Regions from separate parts of the Bordetella tumbae genome, predicted to be linked through region 1. Evidence: riboswitches for the same ligand, from Rfam matches in the RefSeq annotation. Region 1 holds a riboswitch; the other holds the start of a gene.

Region 1 (8,962 bases):
CACCGCATCGGCAAAACTGCAATCCGGCTTGGCAATAGTTTCACGGAACGGATACAGATTGACGACCAACATGTCGATGCGATCGATTCCGTGCTGGGCGATGGTATCCAGGTGCTCCGCGCTGTCGCGGCGAGCCAGCAGGCCGCCATGGATCTTGGGATGCAGCGTCTTGACCCGGCCGTCGAGGATCTCGGGCGAGCCGGTGTGCGTCGCGACTTCCGTGACGGTCAAGCCGGAATCGGCCAGCAGGCGGGCCGTGCCCCCGGTGGATAGCAGACGTACGCCGCGCGCAGCCAGGGCACGGGCGAATTCGACGATGCCGGTCTTGTCGGACACCGAGAGCAGGGCAGTTTCGATTTTCATGGTTGGGTTGGGGGGATAGAAAAAGCGTTCAGAGGCGCAGCGCGCGCGAAAGGCCTACGGCTGGATATTGTGCGCCTGGAGTTTTTTGCGCAGGGTATTACGGGTGATGCCCAGTATTTCAGAGGCGCGGGATTGGTTGCCGCCAGAACGTTCCAGCGCGACTTCGAGCACCGGACGTTCGACGCAACGCATCACCATGTCCCACATATCGTGGGGCTCGGAGTCACCCAGGTCTTCGAAATAGCGCGCCAAGCTGGCGCGCACGCAGTCTTCCAGGACATCATTCTTACTCATTTGTACAGATTTTATAGTTGGAGGTGGGAGGCGGATCACGCCGCCATCAGCGGTTGCGCGGCGAAAACCGGTGGTGCCGGGTCGCCGCGGGTGAGTTCGTCGAACCAGTCCGACACCGCCCGCCATTGGTCGTGCGTGTTGTCGATCTGATTCATGCGGTTGCGAAACGGGTCTGCACCGGGCAGACCGTCTACATACCAGCCTATATGTTTGCGCGCCGAACGGACACCGGTATGTTCGCCGTAAAAACGGTAATGATCATTCAGGTGCTCGAGCAGCAAGTCGCGCATTTCTGCGTAAGACGGCGGCGCGAGCGTCTCGCCCGTCTGCAGATAGTGGTCAATTTCGCGAAAAATCCAGGGGCGCCCTTGGGCTGCACGACCAATCATGACGGCATCGGCGCCCGTGTAGTCCAGCACGTAGCGCGCCTTTTCCGGGGAATCGATGTCGCCATTGGCGACGACCGGTATGGACAGTTCGGCCTTGACGGCGCGTATCGTGTCGTATTCGGCTTCGCCGGTATAGAGGTCGGCCCGCGTGCGGCCGTGTAGCGCCAGGGCGGCGATGCCGGCCTCCTGGGCGCGCCGTGCCACGCGTAATGCATTGCGATGGTCGCGATCCCATCCGGTCCGGGTTTTCAGCGTGACAGGCACGCCCAATGGCGCACATGCCTCCACGACGGCATCCAGAATGCGGGACACCAGGTCTTCGTCGCGCAGCAGGGCCGAGCCCGAGGCCAGATTACACACTTTCTTGGCCGGGCAGCCCATGTTGATATCGATGATGCGGGCGCCGCGTTCGGCATTGAATGCGGCGGCTTCGGCCATCATCGCGGGGTCGGCCCCAGCAATCTGGACCGCTACCGGGGCGATTTCACCATCATGATTCAAACGCCGGGATGTCTTGACGCTGTCCCACAGGCGCGGGTTGCTCGCGGCCATTTCCGACACAGCGTAGCCTGCACCCAGCCGTTTGCATAATTGACGGAAAGGGCGATCCGTCACCCCCGCCATGGGGGCGACCAGAACATTATTGGAAAGAGTCCACGGGCCGATGCGCATGCGCACATTTTAACCGACCGGGAAGCCCTCTTTTGGGGCGAATGCGGTCGCTCCCCAATTTTGCCGGCAATGTTGAGGTTTGGAGCGGGTCGGCTTGCTAACGATATGTGTTCAGGAACGCAGACCCTGCAATAAGTGCCGCGCCAAGGGGGCTCGCAGCGGAGCAGCCAGATCCAGTGCCAACAAACCCGCCCCGCAGGCGTGCTCGATAGGCGCCAGTCCTGTCGCAAAGGCGCGCGGCATCAAATCGGTCAGTCCCGCCGTAATCCAACGGTCAGCCAGGCGTGAGCTGGCGAATTCCGCCAGCTTGGCACCTGGATCGCCCGCGGGGGTGCCCAGCCAGCCGGACAGCACCTGCGCCAGGCGCGCGGCGTCGCGCAACCCGAGATTCAGGCCCTGGCCCGCCACGGGGTGCAAAGTCTGGGCCGCATTGCCTATCGCGACGACGCGGCCCTGGACTAGCGTGCGCCGGGCACTGAGCGCCAAGGGAAATACGTGACGGGGTGCATCGCTGGACAGCCGCCCGAGCCGCGTTCCAAAGGCTGCACTCAAGGCGGCAGAGAACGCCGCGTCATCATGCTTCGCCAATTCGGCGGCACGATCGGGAGAACTGCACCAGACGACCGAATAGGCATGCGCATTGAGCGGGTGGGGGAGCAAGGCCAACGGCCCTTCGCGCGTGAAGCGTTCCCATGCCCAGGCCGAACGCGGCAGCGTCGCCTGGGCGCTCGTGACAATGGCATGCTGGCTATATTCGCGCCGCACATCGGCGCCGCCACTGCCATCAGACAGCACGGCGACGCTGCACAGGAGCTCAGTGTCGCCCTGGCGAATTCGGATCCCCTGGTTATCTTGGTGGTGCACGTGGGCGGGCGGGCCATGCAGCACCGTTACCCCGCTGGCCGTGGCGCAGTTCTGCAGCGTGGCGTGCAATTCGGCATAGGACACGACGCTGCCCAGACGAGGCACCTGAAAATCGTCAGTATGAATAACCGTGCTGCCCAGCCGTCCGCGCTGGGAGACGTGAACATGGCGAATATCCGCGGCCCGGCCCGGCCAAGCCCGCAACGATTCCAGCAAAACCCGGCTGCCGTGGTTCATCGCCAGCACACGGGGGTCCGTCGCAGGGGATGGTGCCTGTGCAGCCGGCGCTGCCGATCCCGCCAGCAAGGCAATGCGTTGCGGTTGTGCGGTATGCCGTGCTAATAACAGTGCCAGCACATGGCCAACCGGGCCCGCGCCCAAAATCGCGATATCGTAAGCAGACTGAGTCATAGGCGAATTTTACCGTCCACCCCTACAATCCCACCATGACATCCGTCCCGTTCTCCGCTCCCGCAGCAATGATCCGTCCTCGCAACAAAGTGGTGCTGGGGCTGCTTGCCTGTTTTCTTGGCGTATTCGGAGCGCATTGGTGGTACCTGAGGCGGCGTTATGCCTGGCTGGTGACGCTGGCCGCTGTGGTCTGCCTGGTGGCAGCGACACAATTTCCTGTGTGGTACGACAATCCCGCGGTTTTCCTGCTGTTCATTCCGATGATCGACGGTTTCATCGAGGGGGTGGTCTTCAGCCTCATGCCGGACGAGAAGTTCGATCGCCTGTATCACCCCGGACAGGGGCGGGTAACTCATACGGGACTGGGTCCGGTACTAGTGGCGATAGCCGGGACACTGGTAGGCGCTACCGTGGGCATGTTCGCCATCGCCATGGTGGTGGTGTACACCTGGACGGCGATGGGATGGCTGGACGGATTCGTGCTGTAGCCGTTTGGATTATTCCCGCATCAGCGCCTCGATTTCTCTGGCGTCGACTGGCACACCCCGCGTAATGAGCTCGCAGCCCTCTGCAGTGACCAGCGCATCATCTTCGATGCGGATACCGATATTCCAGAATGCCTCGGGCACGTCCTCTGCCTCGCGCACATAAATGCCCGGCTCGATCGTGAGCACCATGCCGGCCGCCAGCGACCGCCAGGGGCGGTCCTGTTCCGAGATTGAGCCTTGCCGGTAATCGCCCACATCATGCACATCCAGCCCCAGCCAATGGCCAGTGCGATGCATATAAAAACGCGTATACGCGGCCGATTCCAGCACGCCGTCCAGCGAGCCGTTCAGCAGCCCCTCGTCCAGCATGCCTTGGGCCAGCACACGCACGGCGGCCTCGTGAGCATCGTTCCAACTGCGGCCCGGTGCGGTCGCCTGCACCGCGGCCTGCTGTGCGGCCGCCGTCAAGTCATAGAGGGCGCGTTGAGGGCCCGTAAATCGTCCATTGGCGGGAAATGTGCGGGTAATGTCGGACGCATAGCTGTCATATTCGCAGCCCGCGTCTATCAACACCAGGTCACCGTCACGCAGCACGGTATCGCCGGCGGCGTAGTGCAGCACGCACGCATTGGCGCCTGCGGCCACGATGCTGGGATAGGCGGGCGACTGGGCGCCATGACGCCGAAACTCGTACAACAGCTCGGCTTCCAATTGATACTCGTGCATGCCGGGCCGGGCGGCCCGCATGGCGCGCGCATGGGCGCCCGCCGAAATGCGCGCCGCCTGGCGCATCGTGGCGATTTCGCTGGCGTCCTTGATCACACGCATATCGGCCAATATGGGCCGCAAGTCCTGGATGCGGCCAGGCGCCAGGCGCCGGCCGCGCCCCTGTTGTTCGGCCTGGAGCAGCCAGTGCCGCAGCTTGCGTTCGACCGGCCCGGTCGCCGCGAAAGAGCGGTACAGCGTGGGTTGATCCGCTAACAAGGCGGGCAACAAAGTGTCCAGTTTATCCGTGGCATAGGCCTCGTCGAATCCATAGCGTGTCACCGCGGCATCGGGGCCGCAGCGGTAGCCTTCCCAGATTTCTTGCTCTGGGTGTTTTGCCCGGCAAAACAGAATGGCACGATCCGTGATGCCAGCGACCAGCACCAGCCATGCCTCGGGCTCTATAAAGCCCGTCAGATAGTAAAAATCGCTGTCGTGTCGATACGGATATTCAGCGTCGTGATTGCGCTGGGCGTGTGGGGCAGTCGAGAGCACTGCGATCCCGCCGCCTGCCGCCCGCATATGGGCCAACAAGCGTCGACGGCGTTCAACGAATGGAGCGATATCAGGGCAGGGCAGGCTCATGGCAAAGTCGGCGAGGCCATCAATAATGAAAACACACTCACTTTACCGCGCCCATCGCGTGCAGGCGGGACAGAAATGTCTCAATCAGCGTCTGATTTTCGCCTGTTCTGCGCAGACCCAAAGGCAGCTGCGCGTCACCGTCAGTACGTGTGGAGGCAGGGCGCGACCAGCGCAGCGGCTACGGTGGCCCGGCGCCAGAAAATATCCTGGTTGCTGCCATCCCTGCGCAACGTACGCCGCTGGAGCGGCTGCTACAATCCCGCCCACTGTCATTGGGGAGTAGCCATCCTTTGATCCCCAAAGGAGTCAGCGTCAACAGACTTGGTGGTCTTGACCCCATGGCGCTGACGGTTCCCGAGCCGCGACTTCGCACGCGGCCGGTCAGCCCGGCGAGACCTTTGGCCGCAGTGCGTTCACCTTGCCGGGCGAGCCGCACTGTCGCGCCATTGGTATCTGCTCGTCCGGCTGTGCATCATGTTTCTCACACTGTTTCTGTTTTTCCTGTCCGCGCTGGTCATCTACTTTGCCTGCGAGTATTTCGTCAACGGTATCGAGTGGGTGGGACATAGACTGAACCTGGGAGCGACCGCCACAGGCACCGTGCTCGCCGCGTTTGGCACCGCTTTGCCCGAAAGCGCCGTCACCTTTATGGCCGTGGTTTTCGGTTCCTCTCCAGAGCAGAAAGACATAGGAGTGGGGGCCGCCATGGGTGGGCCGCTGGTGTTGGCCACCCTGGCGTATGCCGTCGTCGGCCTGACATTGTGGCGCGCACGGCGTGCAACCTGTATTAACGCGGATCAGCCCAGGTTGGCACGCGACCAGGCCTGGTTCATGGCCGTGTTTGTCTTCAAAGTCGGTTTGGGTCTGCTGGCGTTTGTCTGGAAGCCTTGGTTGGCCCTGGTGTTTGTGGGGGTGTATGCGCTTTACGTCAAACGCGAGTTGTCCAACGACGAGGCCTGCCTGGACTGCGATGACCTCGAGCCGTTGAAACTGCGGCCCAGCGACGAGAACCCCTCCATGACCTGGGCTTGTACGCAAACCGTCCTGGCACTAGTCGTGATCGCCGGCGCATCCCATGTGTTCGTGAATCAGATTGAATTGTTGGGCATCGCGTTTGGCGCCTCGCCGCATCTGGCCGCCTTGTTGCTGGCACCTGTGGCGACTGAGTTGCCCGAGATCATGAATGCCCTCATCTGGGTGCGCCAGGGCAAAGAGCGCCTGGCCTTGGCTAACATTTCGGGTGCCATGATGATCCAGGCCACCATTCCCAGCGCCTTGGGTATCGCCATGACACCGTGGTTGCTGGACGGTCCATTATTGATGGCAGGTTTCCTGACCTTGGTGTCCATCTCCATACTGTGGATACGTTTTCGCCGCGCCAGCATGAGCGTTACTGGCTTGGCAGCCGTGGGAGGGCTGTATGGGGTGTTTGCGCTGTACCTGGTCTGGCACTTTTTGGCTTGAATCCGTCAGAAACCCGAAAATATGACCGGCATCCCCTCGACACGATCCTTGACACAATTTCGGGAAAACCCTTGTTCTCGAGCCGAAGTTCGCGTAAAATCAATACGTTTACATCATTTGGAGTTGTTCTGTGAATACCGATTCCGGCGACAGTAGTCGATCTTGCATCGACGTCGCTGCCTGACAGGATCTCCGCAGAATCTCCTTCTGCCGCATCCTGCCAGTGCAGGGTGCGGTATATGACAACCAGTCCTTGGTTGTCACGTCCCCACCAAACCGCCAGAACCGCCGCTGTCTTTTCGCAGCCTGCGTAGCCGCGCCCCATTTGCGCGCCTAACGTATGCCGCGGGATAGGCACGTGCGTATTCGTCTGAACGCTCCGAGCTTTATCGGGAGGCTGCTATGCGTTTATTTGATCTGTTCATGCGCCGCGCCGGTGTGGACCGCGCCAGCTCACTCAATCGCCGTCACGGTACGTCGCGATTGACCATCGTTTGTCCGCGCGATGCCTTGGGGGCGGTACGCAAACAAGTCTGCCTGGACTTTGGTGCAGCCGGGCTCGACGTTGCACAATTCCAAATCGACTCCAGCCGCGACGCCGATTACGCATCGGCGTGCATCACCGTCAATTGTCCCCCTGAGCTTCGCTCCGAGCTCATGTCGCAGGCTCGCCGCCTGCAGGCCAACCCTGCCGTGCGCCATGTGCATTTTGGCGCATCGGCCAACACCACCAACGCCGCCGCCGTCGCGACGGCGTGATCGCCCGGGGCGGCGCCGCGATGGCGCTGCCTCACCCCAGCACGTTTTTTGCCCCTCATCTGCTGCCGATTAACGGCATGCAAACTCCAGGTTGCCTTGTCCACGCGAAGCGGTCGTATTCGCGTAGACCCATAAAGGCGCAGAACGGTCCCTTACAATGAGCACATCGTCGGGTGCTGCGGGTTGGCGCCTTGTCTGCATCGTCGGGCTTAACGGATCTTGGCATGGATAGTCTAGGCTGGCTCGTCCCATGGGAATTTTCCCCCACCTTGGTCGCCGCATTCGTGGTTGCCATCGTGTTGTTCCTGCGTGGCCAGCGCGTACACCGTGTCACCAAAGCCCGCCAGTTTCTATTCTGGGCCGGCATCGTATTGCTATACCTGTCCCTGCATACGCGGGTCGACTACTACGCCGAGCGCATGTTCTTCATCCACCGCATACAGCATCTGGTCCTGCATCACCTGGGGCCGCTGCTGGTGATGGCTGCCTTCCCCGGGTCCGTTATGCGTGCGGGCTTGCCCCTGGCTTGGCGAATACGCTTGCGCGATTTTCTGCGCACAGCAGGCGGCCGTCTCATGGTCGTCGTATTGACCAACAAATACTTCGTTCCCGCGCTCTTCGTTTTTCTTGTCTTGATCTGGCTGATCCCGTCCGTCCAGTTCTATTCCATGTTGGATTGGCGTTTATACCGTCTGATGAATTGGTCCGTCGTCATCAGCGGATTCATGTATTGGAACCTGATCCTCGACCGCCGCCCCAGTCCCCCCGCTGCCATGAGTCCCGGCGGCCGCGTGATATCCCCCGTCCTGACCATGGCCCCCCAAATGGTCGCTGGCGCCGTCATTGCCTTCACCGAGTCCGACATCTACCCCTTGTTCGAACTCTGCGGCCGGGCCATCGCCATGTCTGCCCAAACCGACCAAACCATCGGTGGCCTGACCATGTGGATACCTGCTGCCCTGATCGAGGTCTTCGGCCTGATGGTTGCATTAGGCACCCTGATGCGCCTCTCCGGCAAAGGCCGCCTGCGCCCCGAAGACCGCCAGGCCCGCGACCGCGCCCGGCAACGCCAACTCGCCCAAGCCAAACCAGACAAGTCAGTCATTACCCCCTGACTCATGTTGGGACACCATTCCCCACCCGCGCCACATCCTGTGGCGCCCCCCCCAAAAAACAAACTCGGACGGCCACTTCCGCTAGCGCAACCAGCATCCGCAGCATGCCGTCACTGCGAGTTCCTGCCGGGTGCCTGAAAGCCATGCCGGCCCGTTGAGCGGCGGGCAGTCCCCGAAGGGGACCTCGGCGCCTGGTCTAGCGCCGAGCCGCTGCGATAGGGCCGGCATGGCTTTCAGGCACCCGGCAGGAACGTCTTAACAGAGACGCTCTCGGCAAGCAGAAGCAGAAGCAGAAAATCCCCTAACAGAGGCACTCCCGGCAAGCAAAAGCCCAAACAATCCCCCTCAATCAGCCAACTCACCGGCAGAAGGGGACTGCTATTCCCCCGTCAACCCATGATACTTCCGCCCCAACGCCACCGTAGCCTGAAACATCCCCGCCTTGCTCCCGCAGTCATACCGCTGCCCTTCATATCGATGCGCCCAGACCGGAGACTCGCTCAGCATTGACGCAATACCATCAGTCAGCTGAATTTCATTATTTGCACCAGCCTGCGTCGCCCTGAGATGAGCAAAGATCTCCGCCTCGAGCACATAGCGCCCCACCACCGCAAGCGTCGATGGCGCCTCCTCCGGCGTGGGCTTCTCGACAATGCGCGTAATCCGAGCCGTGCGGTGACCCCGCATATGGGTCTCCACGATGCCATATCTGCTGGTCTCTGACCGAGGAACATCCTGCACAGCCACCACACTGGCATTCTGGGCATAGGCCGTGTCGATGAGCTGCTTCAAA
Region 2 (8,962 bases), on a different contig from region 1:
GTGCTGCGGCTGAACCTCTGCCGCGCGCACGACCAGCAAGGTGTCAGAGGACAGCTCGATCACACCAGAATTCAACTTTTCACGCAGCGTATCGTTCGAGAACAGGGATTCGCGCACGCGCGGATTGTCCAGCAAGGCGGCATCGCTGCTGGCAGATGCCGGATTCGCACCGACGGTTTTATCCGCGGGCAGCAAGCCTTGGCGGGTGATACCGCTGACGCTGCGAATCTTCAGCCCCAGCGCATCGGCGGCAGGCTGCAGGCTATCGCGCTGGTCATAGACAATCTCGGTCAGTTTGGTGGCCATCTCGGCAAATCGCGTCGCCGCGATCTGTTTGCGGATCTCGGCCGTGATCTCGTCACGGACTTCGGCCAGGGGCTTGGCGCTCGCTGGCTGAATATCTGTCACCTGGATCACGTGGAAACCCGATGGGCTCTCGACGACACCAGATACCTGGTCCTTGTTCAGGCTGAAAATGGTCTTGTTCAGGTCGCCGGTCAGCATACCGGACGCCATCCATCCCAGATCACCGCCCTTTTGGGCCGAGCCTGCATCCTGTGAGTTGGCCTTGGCCAGATCGGCAAAGCCGGCCGGGTTTGCACTAGCCTGCTGGGCCAGCGACTCGGCCTTGGCACGAGCGGCCTGGCGATCTGCATCCGAGGCGCCAGCGGCCACCTGGATCATGATGTGGCTGGCGCGGCGGCGCTCTGGCTGACCAAAACGGTTCTTGTTCTGTTCGTAATAGCTGGTGACGTCCTCGTCTTTGACTTGGATGTCTTGCGAGGCGGCCGCCTCGTCCAGCACCAGGTATTGTGCGGTGACTTGCTCGGGCACGGTCAGCTGTTGCTGATTGGCGTCGTACCAGGCCTTGATGTCCTCGGGCGACACGGAGACTTGCGTCCGGTAATCGGCGGCGGCAAAGCGGCGCAATTGCACAGTGCGTTCCTGGGTCAGGGCCGACTCCAGCGACGCCGTCACAGCGGTAGGCGCAGTAGCGGATTCCGCCACGGGTTGCAGCACGCGTCCGATCGCCAGATCGCTGCGCAGGCCTGCCTCATACATCGTAGGCGTCATTCCCTGGCCGGCCAACACCTGGCGATAGCGCTCAGGCGAGAAACGGCCGTTATCCTGAACCTGGGGAATGGAAGCGATGGTATTGCGCAGCGTGCTATCAGAGACGGAAAAACGGTTGTCCTGAGCCACCTGGGCCAACAAGCGCTGGTCGATCAATTGATTCAACAGCTGCTCACGCATGGCTGGCGTATCCACCAGAGCGGGGTCGTAACGGCTGCCCAGGCGTTGACGGAAATTCTCGAGCTGATTGCGGTGCGCGTTGTCGAACTCGCCGCGCGTAATGGGTTGCCCGGCGACCGTGGCCAACTCTGGTTCACGGCTGATGAAGCTGTCATAGCCCTGGATACCGACCAGGAAAAACGACGGCACGATCAAAATCAGCAGAATGAACTGCATCCAGCGACGGTGATTGCGTATTAGTTCGAACATGGAATCCTTGTTTGCCCTACGCGACGCCCGGCAAAAACGGGCCTCGCGCCGCAAAAAAACGCATCAAAACAGACCGCAACGCCAATCTCATGAATGGCATTATCTCGAACCACATGTTTTGGTTCGAGATGGCCCGGCACAAATAAATACGCCACGCTTGCCACGGCGCGGCGGCGCTGCCCAAAAGGGGCTCCCTAAAAGGGCCTCCCGTAAGGGAAGACTTTCCTATTAGCGGCCGATGGCACATCCCCCCACGCCACCGGCTGAACACCCCCGATGGGGCATTTTTTGCCTTGAGGCAGCTGGGGCAAAAAAGGGCGAACCGATTCGCCCTTGCCACTGCTATAACCGCACTAGGTTAGCCGCCGGAGTTTACCATTGTCAGCGGGATATCAGACAAGCGGTTTGGCAGCGTATCACCCAGGAGCGACCTCGACCGTCAGGTGGCGAATTTCGTCGATCACGGCAAGTCTGGACCGGATCTCGCTCGCGGTAATGCCGGCGGCTGCCTTGACACTGACGATGACCGCCCGGGCCTGCGGGCCGATCTGCCAGACATGCAGGTCGATAATGGTCGTGCCGGCGCAGGATTTGAGGGCATTCCGGATTTCCTGGGCGACATGGTCATCAGTGGCGTCCAGCAGGACGCTGCTGGTATCGCGCATCAACGTCCAGGCCCAGCGCGCGATGACGACCGCGCCGACAATGCCCATAACGGGGTCCAGCCATACCCAACCCAGGTAACGCCCCGCCAGCAAGGCCAGTATCGCCAATACCGAGGTCAAGGCGTCGGCCATCACATGCAAATAGGCTGATCGCAGGTTGTTATCCTGGCCGTGTGCCGCATCGCGATGCCGTTGAGTACTGTGTTCGTGGGCAACCTGTTCGTGACGGGACTGTTCTTGGCCCTGATGTTCGTGACTGTGGGAATCGTAACCGCCACCCTCTTGAGGGACATGCCGGTGGCCGCCTTGTGTACCGTGATCATGCGCGTGATGACCGGGCGAATGATGATGGTGCCCGTGGTGATGCCCTCCATGGGAATGCCCGCCCGACAACAACATCGCGCTCACGATATTGACGAGTAACCCGATGATCGCAATAACAGTGGCCTCGCCGAACGCGACCGAGGTCGGGTTGACCAATCGGAGCGCTGATTCCACGCCGATGATCAACGCCACGACGCCCAAGATCAAGGCAGAGGCAAAACCTGCCAATTCCCCGACCTTGCCCGTCCCGAAGCTGAACGCACGGTCATCGGCATGACGTTTGGCGTATCCGTAGGCGGCAGCCGCAATACCTAGTGCCCCAGCGTGAGTGGCCATGTGAAAGCCATCGGCCAGCAAGGCCATAGAGCCCGTGATATAGCCCGCGATGACCTCCCCCACCATCATGGCGAAAGTCAGAGCGACGACCCAAGTTGTCCGTCTTGCGTTGGCATCGTGGTCGCGGCCAAGAAACGAATGTCCATGCTGGTCCGCTGACAGGTTGTCGATCGTATTCATTTGGAATACCGCCGGATGGCCATGACCAAGGCCTCGACCCCCTGCTGCCGTTCGTCTTCGCTCAAATCCGGATGAGCAACGTGCTCTCGGGCATGGGCCTCCAGCAACTCATCCAACAAGCCATTCAGCGCGCCTCGGGTGGCCGCGACCAGATGCAGGATCTTGTCGCAGTCGGCTTCGGTTTCCAGAGAACGCTGGACGGCCTGGACCTGCCCCGCGATCCGTTGGACGCGCTTGAGCAGTTCATCTTTGTGAGTCGACAAATGAGACATAGGATACCTCCCTAAGGTATAAGCAGCTTAACATGAACTCTGCTAAACTCGCGGTTCTCTCTGGGGAGTAGCTTCCTTTCAGGATTGTCTGAAAGAGGCTTGCGTCAACACTCTTGGCCCGTCGGCCATGGCGCAAGCGGCCTTTGCGGCTTGGCGAGACCATAGATCCATCACATCCTGCCGGGCGTGTGATTGGTCTATGTTGTCCATGCCCGGTTGATCAGATCACAATGAACGCACTTTCCACGCTCGTGCTCGCTTTGGCGATGTCCACGGACGCTTTCGCCGCCGCTGTCAGCAAAGGCACTGCCCTACACAAACCCAGATTCCCCGAAGCCCTGCGCACGGGTGTCATCTTCGGCATCATCGAAGCAATCACGCCACTCATAGGCTGGGCACTAGGGTCTGTCGCCGCAAAGTACGTCCAGGAATGGGACCACTGGATCGCGTTCATCATGCTCTGTATTCTGGGGCTGATGATGATCCGCAATGCGTTCAAAGAAGAGGATCAGGAATCAGCCCCGGTAAGCCGTCATTCATTCTGGCTGCTGGCGGCCACGGGTTTTGCCACCAGCATTGACGCCATGGCAGTCGGCGTCAGTCTGGCCTTCATCGACAACAATATTGTCGTCACCGCCATCGCGATTGGTCTGGCAACCACGCTGATGGTCACAATAGGCGTCATGGTGGGCCGCGCTCTGGGCAGTATTGCCGGTAAACGCGCTGAAATCCTGGGCGGAATCGCGTTGATCGGCATCGGCTCCACGATTCTTTACGAGCATCTCACGGCAGCAGGACTCTGAACCGTTTCCAGGCCGCATGCATGGCCGCATAGCCGTTGCACAATTGAACCGGCCCCATAGTTGGATATCAATCCAGTCGTCGGGGTCTGTTCAAAATTCAAGCCGACCTTGCGCTTTGCGGGCGCAACACGCAGCCTGCTGCAACTGCATCAAAACTGCGTAGGTCAAGCGGCATTCAACCAACACCGCGCCGAGGTCAACGTACCCGCTCGTTGCGCGATACGGCCGTGGATCGCCGCGATTTCGTGAGCCTGACGCAGCGCCTTGAAACCAGGGCGATCCGCCATGCGGCGTTGCTTATCCTCAGGGCGCAGTGCGGTGACATCGACGTTCTGAAAGAAATCGCGATTGCCGCCGTCGGCCCATGACTCGGAATAGACGCCATGAGCCAGCACCACGTCAAATTGATCCAACTCCACGTGGTAATACGACACGCTCGTCACATGGGTTTCTTGTGTGATCGTGATGCCGTTGATCAGATCGTGCGCACGCACCAGCACGCCGTCGACGTACAGATGATGCCAAGGTGAGACGAGTAGGTCCTGTGCCGGTTGACTCTCACCTAACGCATCCTTGCGAATACGTACCGGGGCGCAGCGAGCCTTTTGTTCGGCAGTACGCAATCCAAACGCGCCATAGTGGCGCCAGCCTATCCATTTGGCCGTACGCCACCCCGTACTGCCGAGAACTTGGTTACCCGGGACAAGATCTTCAATAGCTACCGGCCCCGAGGGCGTCTCAATCAATGTGCCACGCACAAAGCACACCGGAAATACCTCCGTAGTCGAGTACGGAAATGGGGCTCCCAGCTCATAAGACTCATTCAGGTCGGTCGTGAAATAGGTTGCACCGAGACTGTTCTCGAGCTGCAAGAGGATTCCTGTACCTGTCACCCCCCCTATCGTCCCGGAACCGATATACACGCCGTCCTCATAGAGATCAACAGCGTCGCCGACGCTAAAAGCGCCGTCGTCGGAGTCTTGCGTCACGGTATAGGTGTGAGTCTCCGTCATCGGAGTTTTACCAACCACCTTATCGGTGTATTGGCTGAACTCGGTGCCGGTATAGACCGCGTACCCAAAACTGCCGGGCGTTAGGGTGAATGCAAATGACTGGCTCATACGATTCCTCAAACCGCGCGGCAAGGATGGCAATCGCCAGCGCAACCAGATACAAAAAGACAATAAAAATGCGGCCGAAGCCGCAAATTATCACATTAATTGTCCAAATGTAATATAAATCAGGCGCAACAGGCGATAACAATCCACGCCTCGGGATGTCGTCTTACCGAATAACCAGAACGCCGAACGGCCCGACCTGCCCTAGGTTTCAACCGCGTCGCGCGGCTTCAATGGTCGCGATGTCGATTTTTTGCATTGTCATCATGGCATCGAAGGCGCGCTTCGCAGCAGCAGGATCGGGATCGGTGATGGCCTCGAGCAGGACTCGGGGCGTGATTTGCCAGGACAGACCCCAACGATCCCTACACCAACCGCAGTCACTCTCTTGGCCACCATTGCCGACGACGGCATTCCATAGACGGTCGGTTTCCGCCTGGTCGTCCGTGGCGATCTGAAACGAAAACGCCTCGTTGTGCTTGAACACCGGGCCACCGTTCAGGCCGACGCACGGGATTCCAGCGACGGTGAACTGCACGGTCAAGACGTCTCCTTGCTTGCCGTCGGGATAGTCGCCCGGGGCGCGGAGAATGTCTCCCACGGAGCTATTAGGAAAAGTTTCGGCATAGAACGTCGCGGCATCCAACGCATCGCGGTCATACCACAAACAGATCGTGTTCTTGCTGATCATTGCGCGTCTCCTGAAGGGTAGGCATGGTCATCTGCCGTCCTCAAAATAACGCAGATCGCCTTCATTGCGAATCCCGTATCGTCCGCTTGGTACCAATGCTCACAAACGCAGCGCCCGCCCTTTAGCCAACAACTACCAAAAGGACGGGCATAAAAACCGGGAATCCACACCGGCCAGGCCAGCCTGTCCGACCTGGCCCGCCGCTACATAAAAGACTCGGCGCCCGGAAAATTGCGGGCGCCGAGCCTCGCTCTCATGCAGAACAATCAGTCCTTATAGACCTTGATCTGATCACTCTTTAGCACGTCCGCATTCAAGCTCTTTTCGATCCATCCCATCGACGTCTCCTCAACGCCCGGGGTAACCAGTTCAGCCGGCACGATGGTGATATCCGACAGCACTTTGAACGGATACTTGTCGCTCTTTTTGGTCACGCCAAAGAGCTGTGCCTCCAGGCTCTGTCCATCGACGCGATTGAGCGTCAGCTCACGTCCAAAGCCTTTGAACTTGATGTCATGCATTGCCGCGGCCACCTGCTCGGGCGTGGGCCATGCTCCGCCGTTATCCTTGATGGCCTTTTCGTAGCCCGCTTTCAGGCCATTCAGGGCTTGCACCATGTGATACACCGAGTAAATCGGATAGGCGCCCGTTTTGTCATGGAATTTCTTGATGAATGCCTGGTGTGCAGGATCATCCTTGGTTTCCGGGTGCAGGAAATAATGATCGCCGCGTGCCCCGATGTAGACGCCTTCGGGCAGGGAGTTGCCGAGGCGCTCCAGCGAACTCTCGGCCAACGACAGGACAAAGGTCGAGTTCTTGAACAGATTGCGCTGCGAGGCCTGGCGCACGAAATTATCCAGATCGCCGCCCCATGAGGTCGACAGAATCACGTCTGGACGCAGCGCCTGCAAACGGCTGATCTCCGTGGAAAAGTCCGCCGCGCCGAATTTCGGGAACATTTCGGCAACGACTTTCACGTCGGGTTTGAATTTCTTCAGCGCTGCCAGGAAGATGTCGCGCGAATCACGGCCCCACGCGTAATCCTGGTTGACGATGGCCAAGGTCTTGAAGTCCGGTTTCACCTTCATCAGGTACAGTACCTGGGCCACCATTTCGGTGGTGGCGTTAGCCTGGGTACGGACCACGTATTTGTATTTCTTGCCCTCCAGGGCCTTTTCCGTGCCGCAGTCCCACAACACGTTCAGGACTTTCAGGTCCTCGGCAACCGGCGCCACGATGTTGCAGTGGCCGCTGGAAATCGCCGACAGCATGACCCGCGTGCCGCCCTCGGCCAAACGGCGATACTCCGTCAGGAGCTTTTCGCCACCGCCACCCTCGTCGATATAGCTGGGCACGATTTTCACGCCGTCGATGCCGCCATTGGCGTTGATGTCCTGAATCAAGATCTCGGCGGCATCGCGGGCGGGAATCCCGAATACCGAGGCCGATCCCGACAGGTAGGTCGAGATACCGACATTCAGCTCTTTGGGTTTATCGGCAGCATGGGCAAATGCGGCAACGCCCGAGAGCAGCATGGCGCCCAGCAAAGGGGTCAACCTGGAAAGTTTCTTCATTGTGTTATCTCCTGGTCCAACGGTTCATAAGATTTATCGATTGACCTCGCAGGCCGCAGGCCCACGGGTCGGAGTGGTGTCAAGTCCGTTGATTCGCCTGAGGTTTTGGACAAGACACCCCACGATCCCCATCAGTGCATTCAGCCTGAAATCTGGCCGTTAAAACACAATCGCGTCGCGCAGGTTGCTGCCTGTGGCCAGCTCGTCAAAGCCTTCGTTGATCTGATCCAGCGTAAAGGACTTGCCCATCATTTTGTCTACCGGCAAACGGCCGCCTTTGTACAGATCGATGTAGCGTCCAATATCGATGGCAGGCACGCCCGAGCCTAGATAGCTGCCGCGGATTTCACGCTCCTCGCCCACCATCTGCGACAGTGACAGCGAAAAACTCAGTTTGGGATTCGGCAGGCCCGAGGTGATGGTCGCACCGCCTCGGCGGGTGAGTTTGTAGGCCGTTTCAAACGCGGGCACCGCACCCGCCATATCCAGCCCATAATGCACGCGGCCACCGGACAGGTCATAGAGATCATCATCGCTCTTGACCTGTTTGGGGTTCACCGTATGCGTCGCGCCCAGGTCACGCGCCAACGCCAGTTTGTCGTCGGAAAGATCCACCGCCACCACCCGGCGCGCGCCGGCCGCGACGGCAGCGAGCAAGGCGCTGAGGCCCACGCCGCCTAAACCGACAATCGCCACGTCGTCGCCTGCTTTGACGCGGGCTCGGTTCAACACCGCCCCCGCCCCGGTCAAGACCGCACAACCGAATAGTGCCGCCTCGCGATGGGATAGCTCGACGTTGACCTTGACGCATGAACGGCGTGACACGACGGCGTATTCGGCAAAACACGACACACCGGTGTGGTGATTCAGATACTCGTCACCGACATGCAAGCGCCGCGCACCGCTCAACAATGTCCCTTGCGTATTCGCAGCCGCCCCCGGCTCACACAGTGCCGGCCTGCCCTCCAGGCACGGATGGCAGCATCCGCAGCTAGGGACAAACACCATGGCGACATGATCCCCGGCCTGCAGATCCGTGACGCCGGCGCCGACCTCGACGACCTCGCCCGATGATTCATGGCCGAGCACCATAGGCAGGCCGCGTGGGCGGTCACCATTGATGACGGATAGATCTGAATGGCAAAGGCCCGCGGCACGGATACGCACCAAGACTTCGCCGAAACCCGGGGGGTCCAGTTCGACTTCGGTGATTTGCAGGGGACGGCTATCTGCATAAGGCGCGGCCAGGCCCATATTGCGTAAAACGGCGGCTTTGATTTTCATCGACAACTCCGAAAAATCCGAACGCATGGCTGCTGCGAACCCGCTGCAGCAAAGACACATCTATGTAAAACGTCAGGCACCCAGCTACACGACAGTACCTGCCAATACGAATCGCTAAACACTGGACTGCATGACTACATCCTCCGATCGCGCCACACTGGACTGCATGATTACGTCCTCCGATCGCGCCACACAGGATCGCATGACTACGC

The links. Region 1 has a riboswitch for manganese ahead of ACYVI2_RS12715 (sodium:calcium antiporter). Riboswitches for the same ligand answer to the same signal wherever they lie in the genome.
Region 2: another riboswitch for manganese. It lies ahead of mntP (manganese efflux pump MntP); the one in region 1 lies ahead of ACYVI2_RS12715 (sodium:calcium antiporter).

The regions. Positions count from the first base shown of each region.
Region 1 covers NZ_BAAGVG010000015.1:104,192-113,153, forward strand. The annotation lists gene purH (bifunctional phosphoribosylaminoimidazolecarboxamide formyltransferase/IMP cyclohydrolase) at 1-363, opposite strand, end outside; gene ACYVI2_RS12690 (helix-turn-helix domain-containing protein) at 418-657, opposite strand; gene dusB (tRNA dihydrouridine synthase DusB) at 693-1,718, opposite strand; gene ACYVI2_RS12700 (UbiH/UbiF/VisC/COQ6 family ubiquinone biosynthesis hydroxylase) at 1,830-2,993, opposite strand; gene ACYVI2_RS12705 (TM2 domain-containing protein) at 3,029-3,481, shown strand; gene ACYVI2_RS12710 (aminopeptidase P N-terminal domain-containing protein) at 3,491-4,831, opposite strand; yybP-ykoY riboswitch at 5,094-5,263, shown strand; gene ACYVI2_RS12715 (sodium:calcium antiporter) at 5,306-6,295, shown strand; gene ACYVI2_RS12720 (hypothetical protein) at 6,698-7,054, shown strand; gene ACYVI2_RS12725 (cytochrome c oxidase assembly protein) at 7,279-8,169, shown strand; gene galU (UTP--glucose-1-phosphate uridylyltransferase GalU) at 8,548-8,962, opposite strand, start outside.
Region 2 covers NZ_BAAGVG010000023.1:541,868-550,829, forward strand. The annotation lists gene ACYVI2_RS24895 (SurA N-terminal domain-containing protein) at 1-1,503, opposite strand, end outside; gene dmeF (CDF family Co(II)/Ni(II) efflux transporter DmeF) at 1,920-3,008, opposite strand; gene ACYVI2_RS24905 (metal/formaldehyde-sensitive transcriptional repressor) at 3,005-3,280, opposite strand; yybP-ykoY riboswitch at 3,328-3,501, shown strand; gene mntP (manganese efflux pump MntP) at 3,511-4,083, shown strand; gene ACYVI2_RS24915 (Hint domain-containing protein) at 4,248-5,204, opposite strand; gene ACYVI2_RS24920 (VOC family protein) at 5,413-5,892, opposite strand; gene ACYVI2_RS24925 (ABC transporter substrate-binding protein) at 6,159-7,466, opposite strand; gene ACYVI2_RS24930 (zinc-dependent alcohol dehydrogenase family protein) at 7,626-8,750, opposite strand.